DNA from 4 places in the Thermosinus thermophiluss DSM 23256 genome. Region 4 is predicted to be linked to each of the others. Evidence: riboswitches for the same ligand, from Rfam matches in the RefSeq annotation. Region 4 holds a riboswitch; each other region holds the start of a gene.
The links. Region 4 has a riboswitch for cyclic di-GMP ahead of BLQ99_RS07615 (HD-GYP domain-containing protein). Riboswitches for the same ligand answer to the same signal wherever they lie in the genome.

Region 1 (6,052 bases), on a different contig from region 4:
ATAGCAATGGCGACAACCACATAGGGCCAAATCTTGCGCAATAATTCGCCGGTATAGCCCCAAGCATAGTCCACCCGCTCGCGAAAAGCGACACTGGCAGCCGTCGTCTGCCCCTGCCCCGCTTTCATTTGCAACACGTATTCCTCTACCAGGTGCTCCAGGTTCAGTTTACCAATTACTACTCCGGCGATAATCGCGACCGTTATGCCGGAAAGCATGTAAATGGCGGCAATCTGCCAGCCAAACATGCCCCATAAAAGGACTACCGCGATCTCATTCACCATCGGCGACGAAATCAGAAAGGAAAACGTTACCCCCAGCGGCACTCCCGACTCAAGAAAACCGATAAATAACGGAACCGCCGAACACGAACAGAAGGGCGTAACTATGCCTAGCAGCGCGGCGGAGATGTTACCGAAAAATTCCCGCTTATGGCTGAGGATTTGTCTTGTTCGCTCCGGCGAGAAGTAGGTGCGGATAATCGCCACAACGAAGACAATCACGGCCAGCATGAAGAATATTTTCATGGTATCGTAGATGAAAAAATTAGTGGCGTCGGCCAGCTTGCTGCCGGGCGCGAGTTGAAAAACCCGGTACGTAAGATAATCGGCAATATACTGGAGCATAAAATCGAACCCCTTTTTTATCATCATATTTAAATATTTAAATATATTTTTATTGTAATAAAATACTTTTACCCCGTCAATACCTTTGTGACTTAATTTATCCTTCCGGCCTGAACCCTGATGAATACGTGAAAACCTTGGTAGGCGGTAACAGCCCTCGTCCTGCTGCTCGCGGCCCGGCCCTGAGTTTGCCCCTCTTTCTGGAACCTGAACTGGTGCAAAGAATAAAGAACGGTTTCTCGTCATTATTGACCATAAAACGAACAGACGCTGCTCTGGCAGCGTCTGTTCGTAACTTTCTATCTCCTTTGCGGGTTTCCTGCTGAAAAAATTCCGATTGCCCAGGCTGACCGATGTCCGAAGTGGTAAAGCAGTTCAGGGTTTTTAAACCCGAAAGACACTGACAGACTGCTGAAACTCCTGGGCCAACCTGGCAAGCGCCTGGCTGGCGGATGCGATTTCTTCCGCCGACGCCAACTGTTCTTCCGTCGCCGCCGACACGGTCTGCGCTTCTGCGGCCGTCTCTTTGCCTAGCTCATTAAGGTGCGCAACCGCCCCCACAATCTGCTGACTGCCGGCAGCGAGCTGGTCAATAGCCACGGTAATTTCTTTGATTTGGCTAGATATTCTTGTAACCAAACTAACAATTTCCCGGAAGGTCTGGCCGGCGGTATTGACGACTTCCGCCCCCATCCTGACGGCCTGGTTTCCGCTTTCCATCGCCACTACCGCTTTTTCCGTCTCTCCCTGGACTTCGCTAATCAAAGCGGCAATCCGTTTAGCCGCTTCCTGCGACTGTTCAGCCAGTTTTCTTATTTCCTCGGCAACAACGGCAAAACCGCGGCCCGCATCCCCGGCGCGCGCCGCCTCAATGGCGGCATTCAGGGCCAGCAGGTTTGTCTGACTAGCAATGCCGGCGATAGTATCCACAATTTGGCCGATCTGGTCGGACCGGTTACCAAGACTGGTGACCGCCTGGGCGGATGCGGCTACGGTCTGCTCAATCTGCGCCATCTGGCCGACCGCCTGGTCTACCAGACTGCTGCCGTTTTGGGCCTTACCGGCCGCCTGGTCCGCCTGACGCGCAACCAGATTGGCATTATCCGCCACCTGCTGAATACTCGCCGACATCTCCTGCAACACCGCTGTGGTACTTTCCAGCTCAGCCAGCTGCCGTTCAGCGCCTTTAGCCACACCAGTGATGGAAGCGGCTACCTGGCCGGCTGCCTGCGAAGACTGGTCGGCACTGGCCGTAAGCTCTTCGCTTGAAGCGGCTAAATGCTCGGCATTGGCATTTATCTTCTTTACCAGTTCTTTCAACTGGTCAGTCATGGTGTTAAAGGCTATAGCCAACTGGGCAGTTTCGTCACGGCCGGTCACCGGCAGCTTCTGCGTAAAATCCCCTTGGGCCACCGCGCGGGTAAATTCCACTACCTGGCCGATTGGCCGGGCAACCGACCGGGCAACGGTCATGGCGATAACGATGATCACCAGTGTCACTGCCCCTACCATTGCACCCGATACCAAGAGCTGACGGCGGGCGCCGGCTAATGCTTCCTTTTCCGGCAGCTGAATAATTACGCCCCAGCCGGTGCTGGGAACAAAAGCATAGCCGGCCAGTTTCTTTTCACCTTCAAATTCATAGGTGATAAAGCCGGTTGTCTTGGCAACGGCCTCTTTTACCGGCGGCAAATCGCTGACATTCTTAAGGCTGTCGACAAAATTCTTTACCGGGTGTGAAATCAGCCTGCCCGTGTTGTCAGTAATAAAGGCATATCCGGTTTCGCCCGGTTTGATCGCCCGGGCTTTGGCATCAAGTCTCCCCAGATCGACGGTAGCACACACGGCGCCTACCACTTCCCCTTGGGAATTCTTCACCGGAACGCCAATAATTACGGTAGGCCGTCCGGTTAATTTAGAAATTAAGGCATCGCTTACGGCTACCGGCGCCCCCTTCATTATTGCCTGGAAATAAGCCCTGTCGGCGATGTTGACAGGCTCGCCCGCATCGCGGGCAATCTGGCGTCCGGTCGCATCGGCCACATAAACATTGGTGAAATCAGCATATTGCTGTTTAACCAGCTTTAACAGCGGAACTTGTTGCGCCGGATCCATGCTCATAAGTTGCGGGGTCTGACTTATTAGCCGCAAAACATCAATCAAGGACTGGATCATGCTTTCAGTTTCACCGGCCAAAGCTGCCGCCATCCGCTTATTGTCCTCATATGTACTCTGCACGTCTTTCTGATAAGTCTGGTAGGAAGTGATGCTGCTTAGAACTACCAGCGGAACCAGCGCAACCAGAGCGAAGATCAATAGTAGTTTAGTCCTCATCGGAAACCGGGAAAGTAGGTTCGTCATATGCCGCCTCCTCTTTGTTTTTTGCAAAAATAAAAAAGGCAGACTAATGCTGCCTAAATAAAATCAGTTAATTCCTTAACCGGCAGCTGGCAATCATAGACAAGAAGTCCTTAGACCCTATAGCTTTGCGTCCCCGCCTTTCGACGGGTTTGCCCAATATTTAGTTCCAAAAGGTAGGCTATTACTCATTTTATTTTATAAATAGGTGCACCGTTAGTCAAGTCAAGTCCCCGCTCTTTGCCAAATGGTTCCGGACAAAAGTTAACCACAAGCGGGCGGCATGGGACAGATAGCGCCGCTTGTTCCAAATGATCGACATTTGGAGAAAGAGCTGCGGGTCGGCCAGCGGAACCGCAACAATGGTTTTAGGGTCCAACTGCTCGCAAATTTTGCTGGGCAAGAGGGCAATGCCAAGATTGGCGGCAACAATTTGGGTCATCAATTCCCGTTGGGACGTCTCGAAAATAACATTCGGCTGAAACCCGGCAAGACGGCAGCGGTCGATAATTGCGTCATGAAGACTAAAGTCTTCACGGTATAAGACAAAGGCCTCGTCAGCGAGAAGGGCAAAGTCGACCTCCGGATACTGGCTCAAGGGATGGTTAGGATGCATGATGACCCGCAAAGGATCTTGCGTAAATTCGATCACTTCGTAGTTTTCATTATTGCTCGGACTGCATATTACACCGATATCGAGCGACCCGTCCTGGATGGCAAGTTCAACTTTTTTCGAACCATACTCAAACAGGACAATATCAATATTGGGATAGGTCCGCCGGAATTCGCCGAGCAGCTCCGCAAAGGCCGTAGCCCCCGTTATCGGCGGGAGGCCAATACTGACTTTGCCCTTTTCCAGCTTAACCATGCTTTCGAATTCGGCAGTAATATTCTGAAACAGCGACACAACATGCTGCGCCTGAGAAAACAGTATTTCTCCCGCGTCAGTCAGCTCGACATATTTGGAATTGCGGTTAAAGAGGACCACCCCAAGCTCGGTTTCCAAATCTTTTATCATTTTGCTGATTGTCGACTGTGAGACATATGCGGCCTGGGCTGCCTTACTAAAGCTTTTGTGCCGGGCAACTTCCACAAAATATTCCAAATGGCGTATATCCATAATTTTTCCCCCTCTTAATCATACCATTGATTTTGTCGATAATAAACATTTTAATTATTGATTTTATTTATCCTAAAAAAACGCAGGCTGCATTTTAAACTGCAGCCTGCATCTCAGGTAAGATTGCTTGGGTTTGGCCCACGCCATGCTTACAACTTTTATCAAGCGTACTTCATCAAGACGCCTTTTAACTGGTCGGCAATCCGTTCACAGTGGTCAAGGGCATCCTCTTGCAATTCCAGTATTTCTTTCCACTTAATAATATCGATAGGGTCAACATTGCCGATAAAAAGACGTGCGACTTCTTCGCGATAGATATGGTCGCCCTTTTCTTCCATTTCAACAATATTTTTCGTAAGATCCAGTATTTTTTCCCGATTACCCTTGATATTGGCCAGTAAATCGAAGACTGAAACTAATTCGTCGGTGCACAACACGAGCAGCTTGCCGAGCTCAATGGCACCGCCGGTTGGCTTGCTAACGCGAAAAAGGGCCATCCGCTCCACAATGTCCTCGACATAGTCGACAATATCGTCCAATTGATTGGTAAGGGCGAAAATATCTTCTCTGTCCAGTGGGGTAATAAAGGTCTGGTGCAGATTGTCAAGAATTTCATCGTTAAGTTCGTCCGCCTCATGTTCCAGGTCAAAAACCTGTTTGACCTTTTCCGGCAGACTTTCCGGCCGGATCAGGGCGTCATGGAGGATATAGGCGCCCTTTTGGGCCAGTCTGGCGCTTTCGGAAAACAATACAAAGAATTTATTTTTTTTCGAGTTTAAAGCTAACATATACGTACCCCCCCATTTAAACTTCTGTTTTATGTTTCCCCGTGCGGTCCCCGCTATCCTTGCGCGGCGACAATAATGATCACTGAGTTAACTGGCTCGTCCGGCGCCCAAAGACAATGTATACGGATAAGGCCAATAAGGCCGGGGCCATGGTCCATAGATACATGGTCTTATAACCGGTTAGCTGGGATACCAAGCCCCAGATCACCGAGCTGAAGCCAATGCCAAGATCAAAGCCAATAAAAAAAGTAGCGTTGGCCGCCCCCCGCCGGTTTGGCGGCGCCTGCAGGACCGCCATGGCTTGCAAACCGGGCTGCACCGCGCCAAAACCTGCGCCGTACACGATGCCTGCCGCTAAGAACCAGGCCAAACCCTGCGCCAGGTAGAGCAAGAACATGGCTACCATAACCAAAACCAGCCCGGGAATGACGACAATATCGAACCCGCGCCGGTCGGCAAGCCGTCCGGCGAGCGGCCGGGCTACCGCCAAAGCGGTGGCATAAGCGGTGAAAAAGGGGCCGATATTGCCAATGCCCTGCTGGGCAGCATAGAGCGCCAAAAAAGCTACGATCGCACCATAGGTCATGGTCACAAAGAAGATCACCAACGCCGGCCGCAGCGCCACCTTTTCCAGCAGAACCGTTTTGGCGTTAGCGGCGTTAATGTGCCGGTAACCAATGCTGAGGGCCAACCCAGCGGCTATCGTCACGATAAAAGCAGATACCAAAAATAAAACGGAAAAACTGAAATGACTGGTTAAGTAGAGGCCTAATGCCGGGGCAAAAGCCATCGCAGCCGTCGTAGTTAAGCCGAAATATCCCATCCCCTCTCCCAGCCTGGCTTTGGGAATAATATCGGCCGCTACCGTACTGGCGGCTGTGCTGGTAGCGCCCCAGCCAAAGCCGTGGATAAAGCGGATTAACAGCAGGATCCCCAGCGACGGCGCCCAGATGTAAGCCAACACCGCGCTGATAAAGACGGCCAGTCCGGACAGGAAAATGCCCTTGCGGCCGTAATAGTCCAGTGCTTGCCCCGCCACGGGACGCATTATGACCGCCGCGACGGTAAAGATGCCAACGATCAAGCCGGCCGCGGCGTCACTGCCGCCCAAGTGCTTGGCATAAACCGGTAAAGTCGGCAGCAGCATCTGAAAGCCGCAA
Region 2 (6,052 bases), on a different contig from region 4:
CACTAATGTCCCAAGCGTTCGACTAAACCGGGCAATAGCAATTTTCCGTAGCAACATACCAAAAATCGGCAAATAAAGTACTATTTGGTCAACCGCCGGTCTAATGCGAGGCTGCCGTGCTAAAAGGACCACACCGTAAGTACTGATGGCAACGGCCATAAAGAAAATCGGCCAGTAATTGCGTAAGAATTGACTGATGCCCAGCAGGATCCGAGTGGGCAGTGGCAACTCAACTTTCAAGTTGTTAAATAAAGTCATAAAAGTGGGAAAAACAAAAGTTAAAATAAAAGTTACCGATAAAGCGGCCATGGCAATGACTACTGCCGGATAGACAAGCGCCGACTTGACTTTCTCGTTGAGTTTGTGTTCTTTCTCGAAATGTACGGCCAGGCGGTTTAAGACATCGTCAAGGACGCCACCCAGCTCCCCCGCTTCCACCATGCTCACCATGATGACCGGAAAGACCTGGGAATGTGTACCAAGCGCCCGGGAAAGGGTTTCCCCTTCCTGAACCTTGCGGTAGACGTCTTGGACGGCCGCCTTCAGTTTTGGATTGTACGTCTGTTCGATCAAGATACTCAAACAAGTAAGGAGCGGGAGCCCCGCGTCCACCATTGTCGCAAACTGACGGCAAAATAAAGCGAGGTCTTTGACGGTTACCCGCCTTACTAAATTGATAAGATTGTGAATGGAGAAGGACACCTTCTTTTCTTTTATCTGAGTTACAAAATATCCCTGGTTACGAATATACGCTGCAACGGCAGCCTCGTTTTCGGCCAAAATAGTACCTGTCATCACTTGTCCGGTACGGTCTTTGGCTTTATATTCAAACGGTTTGGCCACCTGTTCCACTCCTGTCAAAAGCGTCTACCGTATCATATTCTGTAAACGCTGAAATGATTATCCATTAATCAGCTTCAGGAACATTTCCTGGTCCATTGCCCGTGCCAGGGCATCTTCCCTGCTAATAAGGCCGCTCCGGTACAAATCGCGCAACGCCAAGTCCATAGACTGCATTCCTTGCTTGCCGCCGGTTTGGATAACCGAAAGAAGTTGATGGGTTTTGCCCTCCCGGATAAGGTTGCGCACTGCCGGCGTAGCCACAAGCACTTCCAAGGCGGCCACCCGACCCCTTCCGTCCTGACGGGGTAAGAGCTGCTGGGCAATAATCCCCTGGAGGGTAAGGGAGAGCTGCACCCTGATTTGCTGTTGCTGATAAGGCGGAAAGGCATCGATAATCCGGTCAACTGTCTGAGCCGCGTCAGCGGTGTGCAAAGTGGCAAAGACCAGATGGCCTGTTTCCGCCGCCGTCACCGCAATGGCAATGGTTTCCGCGTCCCGCATCTCCCCGACCAGGATAACGTCGGGGTCCTCGCGCAGGGCAGCGCGGAGGGCATTGGCGAAAGAACGGGTGTCGGTGTTTATTTCCCGCTGGTTGACAATGCTCTTTTTATGCTGGTGCAGGTACTCGATGGGGTCCTCCAAAGTGATGATATGACACGACCGTTCGCTGTTAATGAGATCAATCATAGCCGCCAGCGTTGTTGACTTGCCGCTTCCCGTCGGACCGGTTACCAATACCAGTCCCCGCGGCTTACGGGCCAGCGTTTTTATTACTTCAGGGTGGCCCAGTTCGTTAAGGGTAGGTACTTTCTCGGCAACAACCCGGACGGCTATGGCCGTAAAGCCGCGTTGCCGGAAAGCGTTCACGCGGAAACGGCTAAATCCAGCGATCGCATAGGAAAAATCGATTTCTCCCTGTTTACGGAATTTTTCTTGCTGCTGTGCATTAGCTATGGATTTGAAAAGTTGATCTGTTTCGTCGGCAGTAAGTGGTGACCAGTCCGTATGGACAAGATTACCGTGAATACGAAAGACCGGTGGCACCCCCACGGTAATATGAATGTCTGAAGCCTGGCGCTGCACCGCTTCCCGTAATAAACCTTCCAGTGTCATTTAATTAGCCCCCGTATTCGCCAGTATAAGCAACACGCATAACCTCTTCTATGGTTGTTATTCCCGCTAAGGCCTTGTCAATGCCGTCCTGGCGCATGGTATGCATGCCTTCCTGCTTGGCGACCGCTGCCAGTTCGTCGCTGGATGTCCGCCGGTTGATAAGCTCCCGCAAACTCGGGCTAACCTTCATCACTTCGTGAATAGCTACTCGGCCGCGATACCCGGTATGACTGCAACGCGGGCAGCCAGCGCCGCGGTATAGCGTAATTTCCTGACCAGGCAAATATCCAAGAAACAACCGCTCCGGCGATTCAGCCTCCGGACTGTATGGCTTCTTGCAATCCGGACAAATGACCCGTACCAACCGCTGGGCCACGACGCCCAAAACGGACGAAGCCACTAAAAATGGTTCGACGCCCATATCGATCAACCGGGTTATCGCCCCCGGCGCATCGTTGGTATGGAGGGTAGTAAAAACCAAATGACCGGTTAAGGCGGCCCTGATGGCAATATCCGCTGTCTCGGCATCGCGGATTTCCCCCACCATGACGATATTGGGGTCTTGGCGCAGTATTGACCGCAAACCGCTAGCGAAGGTTAAACCGGCCTTATAATTGACTTGCACCTGATTGATCCCGTCAAGGCGGTATTCCACCGGGTCTTCGACCGTAATAATGTTTTGGCCGGGAGAATTAATTTCCGTCAAAGTGGAATACAGCGTAGTCGTCTTGCCTGAGCCGGTAGGCCCGGTGATAAGAATCATGCCGTAAGACTGGGAGTACATTTGCCGGTACCGTTTAAGATTCGCCGGGGAAAACCCTAGCTTGTTAATATCAAGAATAACCGCCCGCTTATCCAATAGGCGCATTACTACTTTTTCGCCCAGAATAGTAGGGAGAGTAGATACACGAATATCAATATCGCGGCCTGCTTCCTGAACTTTAATTCGTCCGTCCTGGGGCACGCGTTTTTCGGCAATGTCCATTTCGCTCATAATTTTTATCCTTGAGACAATTGCCGCGTGAACATGGCGGGGAAAGGTGACCACTTCCCGCAAAACACCGTCCACCCGGAAGCGCACCCGCAAGTGTTTCTCCTGTGGCTCTATATGGATATCACTGGCCCGTTCTTTAACGGCCTGGCTAATGAGAGAATTGACGATACTGACTACCGGCGCGTCATCGGAGGTAGTAACTTCGACAATATTACCCGTATCTTCCGGGCGCAGTTTGTTCACCGCTTTTTCTACCAGCTCTTTTACACCATAAGTTTCGCTGATCGCCCGAACGATCTCTTTCTCCGCGGCAATAACCGGCTCGACTTCACAGCCGGAAACCATGCGGACATCGTCAATGGCATAAAAGTTGGTAGGATCTACCATGGCCAGCGTCAGTTTGCGGCCTTCTTTTTTGATCGGTATTACTTGGTAGCGCTCCGCCAGGGAAGCCGGAATAGCCGCCGCTGCCTCCGGATTTGGTTGGATGCTTCTCAAATCGATATGAGGTACCCCAAGCTGAAATTCGAGGACCTCAATCATACTGTCCTCAGTTATATACCCGAGGTTGATCAGAACTTTCCCCAGCCGCTCCCCCGTCTTTTTTTGCACGTTAAGGGCTTTGTCGAGCTGCTCGGGCGTTATGAGACCTGCTTCAAGCAATAAATCGCCTAAGCGTTTCCGTGTTTTCACCATGCCCGCCCCCATAAACGAAAAACAACCGCCACCAGCAAAAACGTTATTTTGCATCTGGTCGGTTGCACTACTTGCTCGGTCTGGACTAAGTGCCCACATTACCGTCCGGACTTCATCACACCCATTGCAGTATTCTTTTGGCTGCGTATATATTCGTAATAAATTGGTAAAAATCCTGCAATGAAGCGGACGGGTTTACAATATTTCAAAGAACTGTTAATTCATGTAACCGTTGTTTTAAGCTCCCGGCCATAACCTCCCGCGGCGCCTCGCGGCCTGTCCACAGAGTAAAAGCCAAAGCGCCCTGCTCGACCAGCATGCCAACACCGCCTACCGTTTGGTGTCCGCGCCTGGCGGCCTCGTGCAAAAACCGGGTCTCATTCGGATTGTAAATTAAATCACAGACAACGGCTCTAGGATTGAGTTTTTTCCATTCAATATCAGGCATCTCATGACTATTGGGCCACATTCCCACCGGCGTGCAATTGATAATTATATCACAGTCGGCCAAATGACGGCTAAGTTCTCCAGCCAGCCAGGGGGATGATGAAATGGTCTTGTAATCGGCGGCAAAAGAAGCCGCCAGCGCTGCCGCTTTATCTTCGTTACGCGCTACGACGGTAACCCATGCTGCGTTATTATGGATAAGCCCGGCGGCCACGGCGCGGGCGGCCCCGCCCGCCCCCAACAGAACGACTCTTTTTCCGTTCGGCTTGACGCCAGCCGCCGCAAGAGCGGCAATAAAAGCGGCGGCGTCAGTATTATGGCCAGCTGTCCGCCCGTCTTCGATGACAATAGTATTTACGGCGCCAACCATGCGGGCGGTATCGTCCAAGGCGTCTAAATGCGCCATAACTGCCACTTTATGGGGGATGGTAACATTGGCTCCGGCAAACCCCATGGCCTTCAACCCGGCGATAGCGGCGCCAAGATCATCAGGTTTTACCGCTAAGGGTAAATACACATAATCCAGCCCCAGGTACCGGAAAGCCGCATTCTGCATCGCTGGCGAAAACGAATGCTCTACCGGCCAGCCCAGGAGGGCAACGGGTTTGGTCTTGCCGGTAATCATAGATACACCTCCGGCCGCCGGTCCTGCCAGACCGACATTTTCTCCCGTGCCTTCGCGACTAACGCAAAGTCGGCCTCGGCATACAGAATCGTTTCTTCCTCTCCGCCTTCCGCCAAAACTTCTCCCGACGGCCCGATAAGCATCGAATGGCCGTAGAAAGGATTCCCCTTGTGCTCGCCAACGCAATTGACAACGCAAAGAAATACCTGGTTTTCGATAGCCCGGGCGCGGCTTAACAAATGCCAGTGCTCGCCGCGGGCGGCCGGCCACTCAGCAGGAAGAAAGATGATTTTTACCCCTTCTTGCGTAAGCGAGCGAAACAATTCAGGAAACCGCAAGTCATAGCAAATGGCAATACCAGCCGTGACCCCATTTAAATTAAAAGTACACCGGCGATCACCGGCGGCAAAAAAACGTTCTTCCCCCATCATACTGAAGAGGTGGATCTTTCGGTACTCGGCGGCAACATTTCCGTCCGGACCTATTACTACCGCGCCGTTATAAACTTTTTCGTTTTTTCGTAGCGGTATGGAGCCGGCAATGATATAAGTGCCATATTTCCTGGAAATATTTAGCATTTCACTGATCGTCGGACCTTCAACATCCTCGGCCCACTTGTCCACGTCCCGCAAGGCATACCCGGTTGTCCAAATCTCCGGCAGGACGACAACATCTGCCCGGGCTGCTCCTTCCCGAGCTAACGCCAGCCCGCGGCGGCGATTTTCATCGACGGCGCCGGCAATAACTTTCATCTGTACCAACGCAATACGCATTTTATCACCCTGTTCTTATTTCATGAGTCCTTTGGCCCGTAATAGTAGCACGGCCAATTTTTCGAACTGCCTCTGGATTTTTGTTCCGATAAACTCCTTTGTCGCCAGCGGCTTCACCCAAATGGTATAAAGGCCAAGGCGGTTACCGCCTAAAATATCGGTAAACAATTGGTCACCGACCACAGCCACCTGATCAGGCTGCAGACCTAAAACAACAAGTGCCTGGCGAAAACCCGCTTTGGCCGGTTTATACGCCCGCGAAACAAAGGGAAGGTTAAACCGCTGAGCAATCTCTTTAACCCTTTTCTGCCAGTTATTGGACACGATAGCGACCTTAAATCCTTTTGCTTGTACTTCGTTCAACCAGTCGGTGATGCGCGGACACATTTCCAGACTGTTCCACGGAACAATAGTGTTGTCCAAATCGAAAATAATGCCGCGTATACCCCGCTTTTCCAGGTCATTTAGGTCAATCTCATGCAATGTGTTTACAGTCGTATCCGGACACAACAGTCTGTACACCCCGCCACCCCCATAGGATCACTCAGGAAAATTATATGA
Region 3 (6,052 bases), on a different contig from region 4:
AGCGCCAACTCATAAAAACGGGCAGCATCGGCATAGTGCTCCCGCCGAGCCTGGATGTCCCCGGCCAGCTGATAAAACTTGTAGTCCTTGCCGCTTAATTGTATAGCCTTATCAATATCGGACAGCGCTTCTTCCAAAGCCCCCATCCGCTCATAAGCGCCAGCCCGGTAATAATAGGCCAGCGCGTCGGTTGCATTATGCTGCAAAACTTGCGAATAATCCAGGATTGCCTGGGGATATTGACCGGCTTCGGCGTAACTGCACCCCCGCCCCATCAGCCACAGGCGGTTGCGTGGTTCTAACGCCAGAGCAGAATTAAAATCAGCCAGCGCTTTTTCCCAAAGGCCGTTCTTCAGGCAATGCCACGCCCGGCTTCCATAAATGGCTGCCGCATATTCGCGCAAAACGGTGCGCGGCGAATAATAGTTGATGATATAGTTCAATATTTCGCCGCTACCATCCCAATAGTCCGCACCACTGCAGGCTATTTGCAGGATGGCCGGCCTGGGATCCGCCCCGTCTGCCGCTCGCGCTGCGGCATAAGCCAACAACCGTCGTCCGTCTTCAGGCATATTCAGTGCATCACTCAAAAGGTCTGCCAATTCCTGCATTGCCGGTACTGCTTTGCCAGAAGAAAACGCGAGCAAATACAAATCGAATAAGAGCAAGGCTGCTACTTTCCTGCTGTTGCCGCTGCCGCCCAGCCGGCTAATAACACTATCCACGTCTTCTTCCCGCACGATAAAATTGCCGATTTTGACCTTGTCTGGGACAGTTTCGCGCAGGTAAGCGCTCAGTTCGTCCAGACGTTCCATCATACGATCCCCATATATGGAAGTCAACGTAAACGCCCAGGTAACGGCTTCAATATAAGCTGCACGAACTTCGGGACTTTCGGATTTTACGGGATGAGACACCACCTGGCGCCGCCTCGCTTTTTTGCTCAGTATGTCAAGTACCGACAAGTCCACAGCCTCCTTTCCCCGCGAGCCTTTTTAGACCTCCAGCCCGATATTGATTTCGATTGTTCCATCCTCGGTAATCATTTCCACAACCAGTGTTTTTACCCGGCTCATTCTAACGGTAACATTCTTCCCCATAACCAGCGTCGGCGGCGAAATATTAACCCGCTTACCGATCCCTTCCAATATGGTCACAGCTTGGGCAGCAACCATATTAGCCAGCTCAGCCACGGCACTCTGGGCCAACTCATTTAATTCGTCCACCGGCATACCCATCATCATGCGCGATGCTACCTTTTTGGCGGTCGCTTCATCCATCGCATAGGCGACATTCCCATGCAAGTCCATATTCAGGCCAATAAGCACATTAACGTCCATGGTAACGATAAGCTTGTCCTTCAAGGCCAACTTTCCGCGGCGAACCTGGGTAAACCCGAATTGCGGCAAAATATTCGCTACGCCTTCGACAAAGGGGGCGACTAGTTTCACGTCCACTGTTCAATCCCCCTTTCAAAACCAATGCTCAAGACAATGTGCCCAGCCGGAGTGTCAACAACAATGATTTGCGCCTCCAGCTTAGGCGTGACAATCTTAAGGTCCTTGCCGACAAACACTCCCGGAGGAGTCAGCATAAGGCCTAACCCGGCCCGCCTATTGTTTAACCAAGTAATGATATGCCCGGACAAAATATTGCCCAGTTCGGCAACTGTATCCATAATAAGCTCATCGTCAAGGTCATCTTCGCCGTTAATAGCAGCACTCAGTTTGCGTGCTGTCGCCTCAGACATATCCAGGATAATCCGCCCCGGGGCCTTCCCGGTAACCCCAATAATTACCGCCAACCCCGCCGAACTAAATATATCATTTTGCGGCAAACAATTGGCTGCCGTTATGTCCAGGCCTGCCATCTCGCACAACACCCGCCGTACCGCCGGCAACCAGCCCGTCACTATATTTTTTCCCAACTGGTCCAAAAAGCCCCACTCCCTTCCGGCTAACAACTTTACACAAGCGCGCTGATAATATTTTTCAACTCATCGTCTTTGAACGGTTTTTGGATAAACTCTTTGACACCCATTTCTCTGGCCTTTTTAACCAGTTCATCATCACCCATGGCGCTCTGAAAGATAATCCTGGCCTGGTTATCTTTGCCCAAAATTTCTTGGGCAGCCGCCAGCCCATCCATAACCGGCATGGTTATATCCATAATGACCACATCCGGTTTAAGGTCAAAATACATTGCACTGCCTTCCTTGCCATTGTAAGCCGACCCGACAAGTTCAAATTTTTCCTCGTTCTTAAAGGCCCTGGCGACAGCCCGGTGAATAAACGGCGAATCATCAACCACCAAAACGCGAACCTTGTCCATATCCAGATTAACCTCCTGTTGCCTGTTTTTTATGATCGCAATATTCATTAAAAACATCGATAAATGCTTCTACTACTGCCGGATCGAACTGGCTGCCGGCAGCAGCCTTGATTTCCTGCATCGCCTGTATCGCTGAGCGCCTGGCCCGGTAAGGCCGATCCGAAACCATAGCCTGGAAACTATCCGCCACCGCCACAATGCGCGCCCCCAGCGGAATGGCTGCTCCAGCCAGGCCGGCAGGATAGCCGCGGCCATCCCATCGCTCATGGTGATGACGGACAATATCGGCTACCGACACCATGCCCGGGATGTCGGCGATAATATCTGCTCCAATATCCGGATGCCGCCTCATTAATTCCCACTCTTCCGGCGTCAGGGAGCCAGGCTTGCCCAAAACCGCGTCAGGCATGCCAATCTTGCCAATATCATGAAGAAGCGAGGCAAGCTCAATATAATACGCTTCTTTCTCCGACCAGACAAGCTTGCTGGCAATTTTCCCGGCCAGAACCGCCACCCCGGCGGAATGACGGTAAATGTAACGATCTCGGGCTTCCAGGGCATTGACCAATGCTTTTATAACCGCAGACAAAAAGACTTCTCGCGGGCTGTCAATACCGTGACCTATCCGGGTCTTGTCAGCAAGTAGGTCCTCCAGCCAGGCGCCAGCATCGTCTAAACCCAACCATAACTTATTGTCATCATTACCTACCAGCAATTTACCCTCTCCCTTCGCCTGGCGCTATATTGCCTGCCTTTCACCCTATAGACAAGCCCATGCCGGGCGCACACAAAAAAACGGCTGCCTCAAAGCAGCCATTACCACGCAAAATAGTCATACTAATACCTGTCGACTTGGCAACCCGGCTGCCATATTCTAACCACGAATTTAGGCCCGTAGCTTTGCGTCCCCGGCTTTCACCGGGTTTGCCTTTATCAACGACAATTGATATTTCGATTTAAAATTTATAATTTTCCAACTTTTAAATTCGTGCAGGTAAGCACTTGGCTGGCAAATTCCGAAAAGGACTTTACCAACCACGTTATTGAACTTATTTTAGTTGATCTGATTATTCAAGCAGCGGCTACGTCGCCCGTCTTTTCAAAACCGCCGCCCTACAAATCGCACCAATCAGCACCATTTTACAATTTTTTTACCTTCTTAAATTATAGTCACCTTTTCGGTGACTCGCAAGGGGGTTTTTATGTTTCTACACGAAATTTTTTGTGTCAGGTTACGGCAACTGCGCCAAAAACACAACCTGACGGCTGAGCAGTTCGGCAGAATCTTCAATGTATCTAAACAAACCGTAAGCCGGTGGGAGCTAGGCGACCGTATTCCGCCGCTCGATGTTGTTGTTGCTATTGCTGACTATTTTGATGTCTCTCTGGACTGGCTCACCGGGCGAACCGACAATATGCCATAATAACTTTAGCACCAAGCCTCCAGAAATAAACAGACGGGCTCGTGCCGCCGACCCAGCCATCTAAAAAAAGTATTAAAAAGGCTTGACAACATATTTAATAATAGTCTAAGTTAATTTATGGCAATTACTTTAATAGCGATTATCTTAAAGCAATTATCCAAAGGCAAACCTGTCGAAAGGCAGGGACGCAAAGCCACGGGCCTAAGGAATAGCAGTTATTCTATGGCAGCCGGTTGCATGATTGCGGCGGGTCCTTCTATACCTTTAGCCGTATAGAAGGATTTTTTATTTTGAAAAAGGGGCGGTGATAAAAGTAAAACATACTATGTCTTTTGGGGACCTAGCTAGCAAACGGATGGTAAACTATTCAAAGCCAACAAATTCAGCGAAGGAGGCGTTATCCTGGCCGCCGCCCGGGGAGCGGCCGCGGTTAGGGGAAAGGATATGTTTATGAAATTCTTGCGCATAAACATGAAAAGCCTACTGACAAAGATGACCCTGTTTTTTGGCCTGGTCGTGCTGGCAGGGTGTCTGGCGCTCTGGTTGGTCAGTACCAACCGCGCCGGCGAGGCGGTAAAAGCCGAAGCCGAAGATGGCATGCTGAAAGTGGTCAAACAATATACGGCCATGCAGGACAATCGCATTGATACCCTCAAATATATAGTGGAAAACGTGGCGGCGCGCAATGTCGTCCGCGGCAAAGCCGGCGACCGGGAAGCTACTTTAGAAGAAAAACTCGCTGTTTTGGCTGCGGAACTGCAACAGGCAGAAAAACTGGGCTTTAAACGCATGGGTCTCATCGACAAGTCCGGCAAGGCCTTTTATCCGGACGGCAGGACCGCCGACCTTGCCGACCGGGACTACTTCAAGCAGGCGCTGGCCGGCAAAACATATATATCCAGTACATTGGTCAGCAAAGTAGACAACTCGGTCATGTTTGGCGTGGCCGCCCCGGTCCGCCACTATGCTAGCGGCGAGATAACCGGTGTGGTCTTCGGCATCGTTGACGGCGCCCATTTTGCCAAGACCGTGGGCAGCCTTTCCTATGCCCAAACTGGCTATGCCTTCGCGGTCGATAGTACCGGTAAAACGATCGGCCATAAAGATCAAGAACTTGTTCTTAAACAGGTAAATTTCATCGAAGAGGCCAAGACTAATCAAGAGCTGGCCGGACTGGCGGCTATCATCTCCCGGATGGCCAAAGGCGAGGAAGGCGTAGGTGTCTACACCTATCAAGGACAAAAGAAATATGTTGCCTTTGCCCCGGTCAAGAGCACCGGCTGGTCAGTCGCCATTAACGCCCCGGAAGATGAAGTGCTGGATAAGGTAGCCGGTCTAAACCGGGTGCTGCTGGTGGTTTCCGCGCTGGTGCTCGCCATCGCCCTGGCCCTGACGGTCTTCATCGCCCGGAGCATTGCTGTCCCGCTGAAGCTGGCGGTCGACCACTTAAGCGTCATTGCCGACGGCGACTTCACCAGGGCAGTACCGGAAAAGTTCCTCCGCCGTGAGGACGAGATCGGCCAATTAACCAGGGCGCTTGACAAACTGCAGCATGACCTGCGCCCCCTTATTGGCAGCATTCGTAGCGACGCCAAGATATTGTCGACAAGCTCGGAAAGCTTGAGCGCCGCCTCCCAGGAAGTAGCGTCATCCTCTAACGAAGTGGCCAAAGCCATTCAGGAAGTGGCTGCCGGCGCGTCAAACCAGGCCTCCAGCCTGCAGGACATCGTCGCCCTTATTGGCGCTATTTCCGCCCAGCTCGAAAAAGTCTATACCGCACTTAATAACGTTAAAGCCAATAGTGAAGAAACAACCGAACTGGCCGGCAAAGGCAGACAGGAACTGGATTTGCTCACCGCATCGATCGACAATGTCAGACAGGCTTTTCAGCTGGTTACGGAAAAACTTGCTAACCTGGACAAATCGGTCGGCCAAATTGGGGAAATCATGGGCGTAATTACCGGCATAGCCGACCAAACCAACCTATTGGCTCTCAATGCCGCCATCGAAGCGGCGCGGGCGGGCGAAGCCGGCCGCGGCTTTGCCGTGGTAGCCGAAGAAGTGCGCAAGCTGGCCGAGCAGTCGCGCGCTTCAGCCGACAAAATCAAAGCCCTGCTGGACACCGTCGGCGCTGAAACCGGCGAAGTAGTGGAGACTGCCCGAATAACGCAAGACCAAGTGACAAATCAAATCGAAAATGTCAAGAATACCGTCAGGTCGTTTGACCACATCCTCGCTTCGGTAGCGGCTATTGCTCCCATGATCGCGGCCGCGTACCAGGAAATGGACAAAACGGT
Region 4 (6,052 bases):
AGTTGTATTTTTTAGTCTAATTCTTAGATGTAATTTGTTCAAAATTAACAAGCAGCGGCAGGATTTTAGTACTATTTGGAATAAAAAATATACAAGGCAATATATTTAGATATCTGAATAATATCAGGGGTGATCCGGAAATTGGAACAGGTCAGCCATAAATCCGGTGCGGCCTCAAGCCGGTTAGGTGGACAAAACGCATCGCTGCGGCTGTTACCAATAAAATAGGAAAGGAGATTTAGGCATGAATCCGGTAAAAGTGATTTTAACATTGATTCCGTTTATCTGGACTATTGGTATGATTCCGTTCGTTAACAGAGTAAAGCCTTTTGTATTAGGGTTGCCGTTTTTGGCCTTCTGGCTGATTGCCGGAATTATCGTCGCTTTTTTGTGCATAAGCGCCCTTTATCGCCTCGATAAAAACAAAGACGACGCGGATGTTTAATCTAAATAACCGGCGAAAGGTTGGTGTTGTATGTCAAACGAAGTACTTGCGCTTGTTGTCATCTTCACTTTTGTTATTGTCGCAACAATTGTCGGCATGATTCCTGGGATGAAACAAAAAATGAACCTGGAACAATGGGCGGTTGGCGGCCGCAACTTCGGCCGGTGGCTCAACTGGTTCATTATGGCGGGTGAAATATACACCGCATTTGCCTTTCTTGGCGCCAGCGGCTGGGCCTATGCCCGCGGCGGCCCCACATTTTACATCCTCGGTTATGGCGCCCTGGCTTATCTGGTAGGCTACTACCTATTGCCCGCCATTTCGCCGCTGGGCCGCAAATACGGCCTGATGACCCAGCCGGATTTGGTGGAACATCTATATAAGAGCAGACCCCTGGGCATTCTGACCGCCTGCATCGGCGTCGCGTTTCTCTTGCCTTATCTGCAGCTGCAGCTTACCGGGTTGGGACTCATCATTGAAACTTGTTCCTATGGCCAGATTACCCGCGTGCCGGCAATGCTCATTGCCTTTACCATGGTGGCGACCTTTGTCTATGTCAGCGGCCTGCGGGGCGTAGCCGCGACAGCCATTATCAAAGACGTTGTCATGATGGTTGCTGTCGTCTTTTTTGGGCTGTATCTGCCTATCCATTACTTCGGCAGCGTCGGCGGCATGTTTGAGGCGCTTGACGCGGCCAAACCGGGTTTTCTCGCCTTGCCGGGCGGGACCAAAAACCTCGATGTCAGCTGGGTAATGTCCACCCTCGTGGTGACCAGCTTGGGCTTTTATATGTGGCCCCATTTTTCGGCCAACAGCTTCAGCGCCAAGAACCCCGATGTCTTGCGGCACAACGCCGTATACCTGCCGCTCTATCAGTACTGCCTGATTTTCCCCATGCTGATTGGCTTTACCGCCCTGCTGGTCATTACGCCGCCGCTGAAAACGCCGGATATGGCCTTTATGACCATTGTCCAAAAAGTATTCCCCGGGTGGGCGTTAGGCCTCGTTGGCGGCGCCGGCGCCCTGGCCTGCATGATCCCGGCGGCCGACCTGCTGCTATCTACGTCCATGCTGTTTACCCGTAATATTTACGGTAAAACAATTGGCAAAGACACCAGCCCGGAAAAAATGGGCCAATTAGCCCGGGTAGTCGTCCTTATCCTTACGGCCATAGCTTTGTACCTGGCTATCTACAAACCTAATATGCTTGTCAATCTCCTGCTTACCGGCTACTCCGGCGTAACCCAGTTCTTCCCCATGATTGTCCTGGGAATGTTCTGGAAGAAGGCTACCAAGATAGGAGCATATACCGGCCTTATTGTCGGCGAAGTTATTGTGTTCGCTTTAATTCTCAACAAAATGGATCCCTTCGCCATTGCCGGCTTGAATCTTAATGCCGGGTTCGTGGCCCTGGTGGTTAACATGATTGTATTTGTCAGCGTCAGCTTGCTTACTTACACGCCGGTAGCTGACAAAGACCAATCACCGCAGACGGCGAAAGCATAATACCAATAATTTAAGAAGGCTTTGGTTAAGACGGCGCAGCCGTCAGTAAACCAAAGCCTTCTTTTTATGTCCACCCAACTCGCCTTCCTTAATTTTTAAGGTTCGGTTGTCAAGCGGCTTATTTACCCGCCCGACGCATTTTGCCAGGCAGGCCGTAGGACTGCTTCCAGCCCCGCCACTACCTCCGGCCAAAACAGGTGCTGCTCGCTTTTTATTGCTTCAAGCGCCTGATGCGGCTCCAGCCCGGTTCGGGATTCCCGCCCCGACGTATAAAGGTCAAATGTATCGGCGACTGCGACGATGCTTGCCAGCAAACTGATTTCGCCGCCCCTTATCCCGGCCGGATAACCGCTGCCGTCGCAGCGCTCATGATGCTGGCCAACGACGGTCAAAACCGCGTCTTCCAGTGCCAGCGGCCGGAGCATGTCGCAGCCGACGCGGGGGTGTTGCTTTACCATTAGCACCTCCTCCGGTCGCAGTGGATCAGCACGGTTGATGGCCTCGGGCGGCACCAGTACCATGCCGACGTCGTGTAGCAGCGCGCCAAGGCAGACCGCCTGCCCGGCCTGCCTGGCCAGCCCCAGTTTTTCGCCAATCATGACCGCCAGCAGCGCCACATTCAAAGAATGGGAATAAACCCAGCCTGCATACCCGACCAGCGTTTTCAAGTGAATACTCCAAAAGCTTTGGCGGCCATTTTCGATAAGCTCGCCTACCCGCGCCGCCGCCGCCGCGATCAGTTCCTGGTCCAACCCAGGGATGGCTGCGGTTAGCTTAGCTACTGCAGCAACCACTTGCTCCCCATCTTGCGTTCTGCGGGGGGGGGGGGGGGACGTAAACTCGCCCCCCTGTCGCTTAAGCACTACTTTACGCTCTAGCAGCCGCTGATAGATCTGCGGCGTTATTTTTTTGCCTTTGGCCACCAGTAATACGCCGTCCGCATCATAAATATCGCGGTCGGCAATGCTGATTACCGTCTCTAAGCTGCCGTTTCCGCCTGCCCCTGTCATTACGTTTCCCTCCCCGCAAAACTTGTACGCCAACCAACAGAGAAACATAGATACCAGGTTGCCTACGGAAAAACAGCAAAAAAGCAGGCTTTCCGCCTGCCAACCAGCTTATAGTCGCATCATCATTGCATATATACAACAATTAGCCCTAATGCTAATTGGCAACCTGGCGATCATAGACACCTAATGTCCTTAGACCCATGGCTTTGCGTCCCCGGCTTTCACCGGGTTTGCCCAAATTTTGCATATCAAAATATGTCGATTCCACCTTTCTTTAATTTTTATCATACTATAGTCGTTGGGTCTTGACAAGTCTCTTTTAGGGAAATAAGTCCTATTTTGAGGAATTTAGTCCTATTTTTGGAGAAATAAGTCATATTTGGGAGAATTTAGTCCCAGTTGGCGCCACAGACCGGTCCGGCCGCCGCTTGGGGGTTAGCAACCGCAGCGCCGATCCACCGCTCCAACTCTCTTAACCGATCAATATCCCCCGCTGGCGTAACCGGGGCATTGTTTCCTGACCGGCACCTTATGACAAAGACTTCCTGTTCGCAGATTTAATTCTGCACCAGGAAGTCTTTGTCTTTCCCCTGTTTAAGATTGGCAATTCAGTTAAGGAATATTACCCGGGAAATGGCGGTGTTGCGCTTCTTCATGCTTACACGTTGAACCGGAAATAGACCACGTCGCCGTCTTGCATCACGTAGTCTTTGCCTTCCAGGCGGATAAGGCCCTTTTCCCGGGCCGCGCCGTAGCTGCCGGCGGCAACGAGGTCAGGATAGGACACGACTTCGGCCCGGATAAAGCCGCGCTCAATGTCGCTATGAATTTTGCCGGCCGCCTGCGGCGCCTTGGTACCCTGCCGGATGGTCCAAGCCCGCACTTCCTGCTCGCCGGCGGTGAAAAAGGTAATCAGACCCAAAAGCTTATAACCGGCCTTGATGAGCTTGTCCAGTCCCGATTCAACGAGGCCCAGCTCGGCGAGAAACTGCTTGGCTTCCTCGTCGGACAGCTCGGCAATTTCCGCCTCGAGTTTGGCCGAGACGGCGATCACTTCCGCCCCTTCCCCGGCGGCATACTGTTTCACCACCTGCACATACGGGTTGGCGTCCGGATCGGCTACATCGTCTTCGCTCACATTGGCGACAAATAGCACCGGTTTAAGAGTAAGCAGATTGAGATCGCGCACCAGGGCCTGCTCTTCTTCGCTTAAGCCCAGTCGCCGCGCCGGCTGCCCCTCACCCAGCCCTGCGCGCAGGCGCTCAAGGACGGCAAACTCGCTCTGGGCTTTTTTATCGCCGGCTTTGGCCATTTTTTGAGTGCGTTCAAATCTTTTTTCCACCGTCTCCAGGTCGGCAAGACACAGTTCGGTGTTGATAATCTCGATATCGCGCAAGGGGTTGAGCGCCCCTTCGACATGGGTAATGTTAGCATCGGCAAAGCAGCGTACCACCTGGGCCACGGCATCGACCTGGCGGATATGGGACAGAAACTTGTTGCCCAGCCCCTCACCCTGGGATGCGCCCTTCACCAGCCCGGCGATGTCGACAAATCGCATGGCCGTGGGCGTCGTCTTGCGCGGCTTATACATCGCCGCCAGCTTCCCCAGCCGCTCGTCCGGCACTTCCACCACGCCCACGTTGGGTTCGATGGTGCAGAAGGGGTAGTTGGCCGCTTCCGCCCCTGCCTTGGTAATAGCGTTGAACAAGGTGCTCTTGCCGACATTAGGCAGCCCGACGATACCTACTTCCAAATTGGTGCTCATGTAAACTCCACCTTACTGCAAAGATAATCATGCCAATAAATGGCGCCACAAAGCATGAAAAAATTTTTAACCACTGAGAACGCAGAGGCGCGATATTCATCGCGCTAAAGCCAAAATTATCCCTCTCCGCGTCCTCCGGTTCCCCTCCACTTTTCATGCTAGCGTTAACCTATATATTTTAGACCATCCAGCCGCTATTGGCAAGGCTTCTATCTCTCCCTGTCCCGCCAGTTGACCCAGACGTATTTCAGCCGGGCCATGCCGAGGAGGATAAACACCGACCCGGCAATGACGCCGACGGTGACGTTAATGATGCGGCCAAAATCGGTGCCGATGGCCACGAGGACGATCCCGGTGATAAAGGTGGACAAACCGAGGAATAATTGGGCAAGCATGAATACCTCCGACGGTTAATAAGTTATCATGCTAATATTCTGCCTCGATTACCCTGATTCCTTGCGCCGTCAGGGCTGCCCGCGCGGCCAGCATCTGTTCGCGCCGGGCAGCGGGTACGCCGGCCAGGGGATAGCGGCGGCCAAGGCCTTCCCATTTGGCCCGGCCAAGAGTGTGGTAGGGTAATAGTTCCACGGAAACGGGCCGCGGCAGGCCATGCAGCAGATCGGCCAACGCCGCAAAATCCGCCGCCGTGTCGGTTAAACCGGGAATGACGACATACCGCACCGTCACCGGTGCGCAACCGACTGCCGTCCGCAGGTTTTCGCCAATCGGTCCGGGCGATCTCCCGGTAAGCCAGACATGCTTGTCGGCAAGCGCCGCTTTAATGCTAAACAGCACGGCGTCAGTATAGGGAAGCACCATCGCCATTTTTTCCGGTGAAGCAAAGCCGGCCGTGTCCAAAGTGGTATGAATGCCCTGCCGGCGGCAGGCGCGAAACAGAGCGGCCACAAACTCGGCCTGTAGCAGCGGCTCGCCGCCGCTCACCGTCACCCCGCCGCCGGAAAACCGGTAAAACGCCTCATACCGGGCCAGGTCGGACAGCACCGCGTCAAGGGTGACCGGCCGGCCGGTCGGCTGCCACGTGTCGGGGTTGTGACAGAATTTACAGCGCAAGGCGCAGCCGGCGAGAAACAGGACATAGCGAATGCCCTGTCCGTCGACGGTACCGCAGGGTTCACAGGAGTGGCAAAGGCCGAGCGGCATAAATCTCTCCTTACAGCCTTTCATAGAAGGTGCGCTCCAGCACTTCGCGTTGCTGCCGGGGCGACAGTTTCGTAAAGTGAACGGCATACCCCGAGACGCGGATGGTGAGATGGGGATAATGTTCAGGATGAGCTATGGCATCCTCCAGGACACGGCGGTCCAAGA

Region 1: linked by a shared signal. The riboswitch ahead of BLQ99_RS09030 (methyl-accepting chemotaxis protein) and the one ahead of BLQ99_RS07615 (HD-GYP domain-containing protein) in region 4 are both predicted to bind cyclic di-GMP.
Region 2: linked by a shared signal. The riboswitch ahead of gspE (type II secretion system ATPase GspE) and the one ahead of BLQ99_RS07615 (HD-GYP domain-containing protein) in region 4 are both predicted to bind cyclic di-GMP.
Region 3: linked by a shared signal. The riboswitch ahead of BLQ99_RS05045 (HD-GYP domain-containing protein) and the one ahead of BLQ99_RS07615 (HD-GYP domain-containing protein) in region 4 are both predicted to bind cyclic di-GMP.

Annotation. Positions count from the first base shown of each region.
Region 1 covers NZ_FNBU01000013.1:47,943-53,994, reverse strand. Annotated here, with positions in the region: gene BLQ99_RS09035 (permease) at 1-626, opposite strand, end outside; gene BLQ99_RS09030 (methyl-accepting chemotaxis protein) at 1,011-2,987, opposite strand; cyclic di-GMP riboswitch class I at 3,066-3,151, opposite strand; gene BLQ99_RS09025 (LysR family transcriptional regulator) at 3,205-4,104, opposite strand; gene BLQ99_RS09020 (DUF47 domain-containing protein) at 4,266-4,892, opposite strand; gene BLQ99_RS09015 (MFS transporter) at 4,972-6,052, opposite strand, start outside.
Region 2 covers NZ_FNBU01000002.1:130,481-136,532, forward strand. Annotated here, with positions in the region: gene BLQ99_RS01955 (type II secretion system F family protein) at 1-843, opposite strand, end outside; gene BLQ99_RS01960 (type IV pilus twitching motility protein PilT) at 901-1,956, opposite strand; gene gspE (type II secretion system ATPase GspE) at 1,961-3,646, opposite strand; cyclic di-GMP riboswitch class II at 3,694-3,777, opposite strand; gene BLQ99_RS01970 (shikimate dehydrogenase) at 3,852-4,718, opposite strand; gene BLQ99_RS01975 (carbon-nitrogen family hydrolase) at 4,715-5,491, opposite strand; gene BLQ99_RS01980 (YqeG family HAD IIIA-type phosphatase) at 5,507-6,013, opposite strand.
Region 3 covers NZ_FNBU01000006.1:19,287-25,338, reverse strand. Annotated here, with positions in the region: gene BLQ99_RS05065 (tetratricopeptide repeat protein) at 1-965, opposite strand, end outside; gene BLQ99_RS05060 (chemotaxis protein CheX) at 996-1,457, opposite strand; gene BLQ99_RS05055 (chemotaxis protein CheX) at 1,448-1,936, opposite strand; gene BLQ99_RS05050 (response regulator) at 1,966-2,331, opposite strand; gene BLQ99_RS05045 (HD-GYP domain-containing protein) at 2,339-3,046, opposite strand; cyclic di-GMP riboswitch class I at 3,183-3,270, opposite strand; gene BLQ99_RS05040 (helix-turn-helix domain-containing protein) at 3,534-3,755, shown strand; cyclic di-GMP riboswitch class I at 3,908-3,996, shown strand; gene BLQ99_RS05035 (methyl-accepting chemotaxis protein) at 4,200-6,052, shown strand, end outside.
Region 4 covers NZ_FNBU01000010.1:57,872-63,923, forward strand. Annotated here, with positions in the region: gene BLQ99_RS07605 (DUF3311 domain-containing protein) at 245-445, shown strand; gene BLQ99_RS07610 (sodium:solute symporter family protein) at 476-1,951, shown strand; gene BLQ99_RS07615 (HD-GYP domain-containing protein) at 2,074-2,961, opposite strand; cyclic di-GMP riboswitch class I at 3,119-3,206, opposite strand; gene ychF (redox-regulated ATPase YchF) at 3,620-4,726, opposite strand; gene BLQ99_RS07625 (hypothetical protein) at 4,936-5,121, opposite strand; gene pflA (pyruvate formate-lyase-activating protein) at 5,153-5,911, opposite strand; gene pflB (formate C-acetyltransferase) at 5,898-6,052, opposite strand, start outside.